DNA from 2 places in the Oceanobacillus sp. AG genome. Region 1 is predicted to be linked to the other one. Evidence: predicted binding sites of a transcription regulator. Region 1 holds the regulator's gene; the other holds the start of a gene.
What was found. The regulator CtsR, encoded in region 1, represses protease genes until heat stress. The targets are predictions, from matches to a motif close to ATGGTCAATAAAGGTCAAACA.
Positions count from the first base shown of each region.

Region 2: a site for CtsR is predicted at 1,276-1,296, ahead of clpP (ATP-dependent Clp endopeptidase proteolytic subunit ClpP). Genes of this name have one in related genera too.

Region 1 covers NZ_WOWT01000026.1:56,117-58,523, reverse strand. The annotation lists gene GN217_RS14075 (MgtC/SapB family protein) at 59-760, shown strand; gene GN217_RS14070 (CtsR family transcriptional regulator) at 1,027-1,491, shown strand; gene mcsA (protein-arginine kinase activator protein McsA) at 1,517-2,068, shown strand; gene mcsB (protein-arginine kinase McsB) at 2,065-2,407, shown strand, end outside.
Region 2 covers NZ_WOWT01000009.1:52,868-55,274, forward strand. The annotation lists gene whiA (DNA-binding protein WhiA) at 1-90, shown strand, start outside; gene GN217_RS05855 (HPr family phosphocarrier protein) at 304-561, shown strand; gene clpP (ATP-dependent Clp endopeptidase proteolytic subunit ClpP) at 609-1,202, opposite strand; tRNA gene GN217_RS05865 (tRNA-Arg) at 1,447-1,522, shown strand; gene GN217_RS05870 (shikimate kinase) at 1,602-2,081, opposite strand; gene GN217_RS05875 (ribonuclease HI family protein) at 2,140-2,407, opposite strand, start outside.

The DNA.
Region 1 (2,407 bases):
GGGAAAGGTGTTTCATATAATTGACTAAGGATAATATATAGAAAAGAGGATACGATAGATGGAAGTATTTTTACAGAATATAATAGGGGAGCATTTTTATGTTATCGTAACAAGGTTACTCGTTGCTTTAGTATTATCCGGAATAATTGGCTTTGAACGGGAGTGGAATAATCACTCTGCAGGATTTCGGACTCATATATTAGTGGGTGTCGGTGCAAGCCTGATGATGCTTTTATCAATATTTGGTTTTCTTGAATTTCTGGAGCACTATGATAATGTACGCTTTGATCCGGCCCGTATCCCTTCTTATGTGATTAGCGGGATAGGGTTTCTTGGAGCGGGGACGATTATAGTATATGGAGGAACGATTCGAGGGCTTACTACGGCGGCATCCATATGGGCTGTGGCAGGTATTGGGCTGGTTGTAGGCGCGGGAATGTATGGTCCAGCCATTGTTGCTACGCTGATCATTTTAATTAGTTTAGTTGTGTTGAATAACCTTGAAAGATTGCTTCCTTCCCAGCGGAAGTACACAAGAATTGAAATGGTTGTAGAGCGCAATATAAAAGTTCACCAGCTTGTTGAAGTAGCAGAAGCTTATGATGTGAATATTATTGCAGTGGAAGTGGAGAAAATGGAAAGGGATCTCCGAAAAATTTATTTTAAGATGAGAAATATGGAAGGTACCCAGTTACTTGCATTATTTGAAGAAATATCAGAATTAGAAGGAGTAAATAATATTAGACAATTGGAAAAGTGATGCCGTATAAGTTAAGCGGTAAAGTTAAACAAGGGAGAGACTTTTCCATTTTAACTGGCCCTTTATTATTTTAAACTCAAATTTCCTCTTCTCTCCGTTTATTTTCATGAAAAGTGTCTAGAATAGAATATTGGTTATTACTTTTCAACGGTTACATTTTGGCGTATAATTAATTTATAGTCAAAGATAGTCAAAGTCAATGTCATTCCTTTTGTTCCGGCATAGCTAGAAATGAGTGATATGTAAGGAGAGGGGAATTCTTAGCAATGAGCAATATTTCAGATATTATTGAAGCATATCTAAAAAAAGTACTACATTCCACAGGAAAAAATGCAATTGAAATTAAGCGGAGTGAAATTGCGGATCAGTTTGAGTGTGTGCCTTCACAGATTAATTATGTGATTAACACAAGATTTACAACGGAAAAAGGGTATATTGTAGAGAGTAAGCGTGGTGGTGGGGGATATATACGGATTATTCGTGTAAAACATGAAGACAAGGCGGAATTGATTGATGGCATTATTAAAATGATTAATCCAAGTATTTCACAGCAGGCAGCAATTCATGTGCTGGAGCGTCTGCGGGAGGAAGAAATCATTACGAATCGAGAAGAAAAGCTGATCTATAGTGCGATTGAGCGGACGACTTTACCATTTCAACTACCGGAACGTGATCAAATTCGAGCACGTATTTTAACGGCGATGCTTAATACTCTAAAATACTATAATTAACTCTATTGTGTTGAGAAGGGGGAAGATGCGTGTGGAATGTCAAGAGTGCCAAAAGCGGCCAGCTACGGTTTACTTTAAACGAGTAATAAATGGGGAGAAAAAAGAAGTCCGTGTGTGCGAAGTTTGTGCTCAGGAAAAAGGTTATATGCAGTCTCAAGATCAAGGCTCTTCTCTCCATGATTTACTTACTGGATTATTTAACTTTGATTCGTATCCATTTGGAGCCCACGTGGCTGATACAAAGCAAACGAAAGAGCTGCAATGCCCGAATTGTAAACTGACCTTTTCCACTTTTAAGGAAATGGGCAAATTCGGTTGTGCAACCTGTTATGAAACTTTTTCGGAAAGCTTAAGCCCGATACTACGACGGGTCCATGCCGGAAATACAACACATGCTGGTAAAATACCAAAGCGAACAGGTGGAAATATACAAAAAAAACGTAAATTAGAGGAATACCGTAACCAGATGAAGAAGTTAATAGAGCAAGAGGCTTTTGAAGAAGCCGCAGTACTCCGAGATAAAATAAAAGCGTTGGAAACGGATGAAGCAGTTAAGAGGGGGGAGAGTGAAGGATGACATTGGAGCACTTTCTAAACGAAGCGATTAGTCCGTGGATGCGAGAGGAGGGTGCTGATAGTGATATCGTGCTGAGCAGCCGGATTCGTTTAGCTCGGAATTTCGCTAATGTTACCTATCCCATCCTAGGCAAAGAAGAGGAATTAAAGAAGGTTCATGATTTCATGAAACAGACATATAATGAATCTTCCTTCCAGGATTACACAGATTTTTACTTTTTATCAACAAAGGATTTATCGGAAATAGAGAACCAGATACTCATAGAGAAGCATCTTATTAGTCCTAGTCTAGCAAGATATCCGCAGTCAGCAGCACTTATTTCTAAAAATGAGCAGGTCT
Region 2 (2,407 bases), on a different contig from region 1:
ATATCCAAGTCAGGTGTGAATCATCGTCTAAAGAAAATAGATGAATTTGCAGAGAAAATCCGGCAAGGTGAAATTTTTGTGAAGAAATAAAAGGATATTCTCTTTCTCCGTATTTCATGTTATAATACTGATAATTAAAAAATTTAGATCGGGAATGTTGCAACATTCCCGATTGGGATATTAAGTGATAAAATGCTACGGAACGATGTAAGCAGAATAATTTTATTGCCTACATAATAAAGATAAATATTGAGTAAAAGCAAAATGGTAGCGTTTTCTAAACTTCAGGGAGGATGAGTTGAGTTGGTAGAGAATTTGGTGAAGGTTGATTTAGATTCAGGTCTGCAGGCCAGACCTGCTGCACTATTTGTGCAAGAAGCGAATCGTTACTCTTCGCATTTATTTTTAGAAAAAGACGGTAAAAAGGTGAATGCAAAAAGTATTATGGGATTAATGAGCTTGGCCATTGCAAATGGTGAGGAAATAAAAATTATCGCCGATGGGCCAGATGAAGAGGTAGCTTTAAACCATTTAATCTCCTTCGTCACAAATAAAGAATAAAAAATACCCTTTCACTTGATTAGTGAAAGGGTATTTTTTAGTACTAATTAATTATCCTCTGGCTTACGCTCTAAGATTTGGTCGATTAAACCGTATTCTACGGAACGTTCTGCATTCATGAAGTTGTCACGCTCTGTGTCGCGCTCAATTACTTCTAGTGGCTGACCGGTTTTCTCAGCTAGGATTTCATTCATCCGTTTCTTAATTTCAATGATTCGTTTTGCATGGATTTCAATATCTGTTGCTTGCCCTTGCGCACCGCCAAGTGGCTGGTGAATCATAATCTCACTGTTTGGAAGGGCGTAGCGTTTGCCTTTTTCACCTGCTGCAAGCAGGAATGCACCCATTGAAGCGGCCATACCGATACAAATAGTTGATACATCTGATTTAATGAAATTCATTGTATCATAGATTGCCATTCCAGCTGTGATGGATCCGCCGGGAGAGTTGATATAAAGAGAGATATCTTTACCAGGATCTTCTGCCTCAAGGAATAGCAGTTGAGCGACAATTGAGTTCGCCACATTATCATCAATACCGCTACCAAGCAGAATGATACGGTCTTTCAAAAGTCTTGAATAAATATCATAAGCACGTTCTCCACGGTTCGTTTGTTCAATAACTGTAGGTACTAAATTCATTTACATATCCTCCTTATTCACATTTGTCAATCGTTAGTATTTCTTGTGAGCTTTCTTTTTTCATCATATACCATTGGTCAAAAAAGGTCAAACGAAAGACTTCGATTAAATAAAAACAGACTAAATGCTAGCTTACCCGTTTATTTATCTTTATAAACAGTAGTAAAATAAGTATACATGTAAAAAAGCTTGAAAGTCTACTAAAAAAACGTTATAATAATCTTTGTGTTCATAAATAGATGATGCGCCCATAGCTCAGCCGGATAGAGCACTGGTTTCCGGTACCAGGTTTGTCGGGGGTTCGAATCCTCCTGGGCGCGCTAATATCTCAATAAAGACAAGGGCTTGAATTCAATTCATCCCCTTGTCTTTTTTATTTCTTCAAACGCCTTTTCTAACTTATAATAATTTCAACTTATCATGAATTGTTTGAACTGCAGCGTCTACATCGAGGTTATCAATTAGCAGGCGGATATGATGTTCCTTGTAGATCGCCTGGCGTTCATCAAAGAGACTTTTAATCTCTTCCAGACTTTTTCCTTGTAATACGGGCCTCGTTGGAAGCAAAAGACTAATACGCTCTTTCCAATAATCAAATGTCATGTCAAGAAATATGACTATTGCATGCTCGATGCAAGCTTTGCGGATTTCTTCCTGCATGAACGCTCCGCCACCAACAGAAATCACTTTACCTTCTAATTGACAGGCGTCCACGATCATTTCTCTTTCCGTTTTTCTGAATTCCTTTTCTCCGTATACTTTAAAAATATCGACAGCTTCCATGCCGTATTTCGCTTCAATTTCTGCATCTATGTCAAGGAATCCGCATTGTAACTTACGGGCAAGTTCTTTACCGAGTGTTGTTTTCCCAACACCCATGAATCCAATTAAAACAATACTTTTCTTCACGTTCTATTCACCTTTGTTCTTTCTATTATTATTTATGAATACCTTCCTTTGCTAGTCGGTCTGCTCGTTGATTTTGTTTTTCTGGGATCCATTTAATGAAAAATAACGGGAAATGCTCACTTAACTCTTGAATTCTTTCAAGCAAGGGAAGGAAGTTATTATTTTTTGTATAGTTCTTTTCTACGGTATCAACGACAATCTTGGAGTCAGTTCGAAAGGAAAGTATTTCTTTTGGATACTGTACCTTACATAGTTCTAATGCCTTGATTACCGCGTGAAATTCTGCTTCATGATTC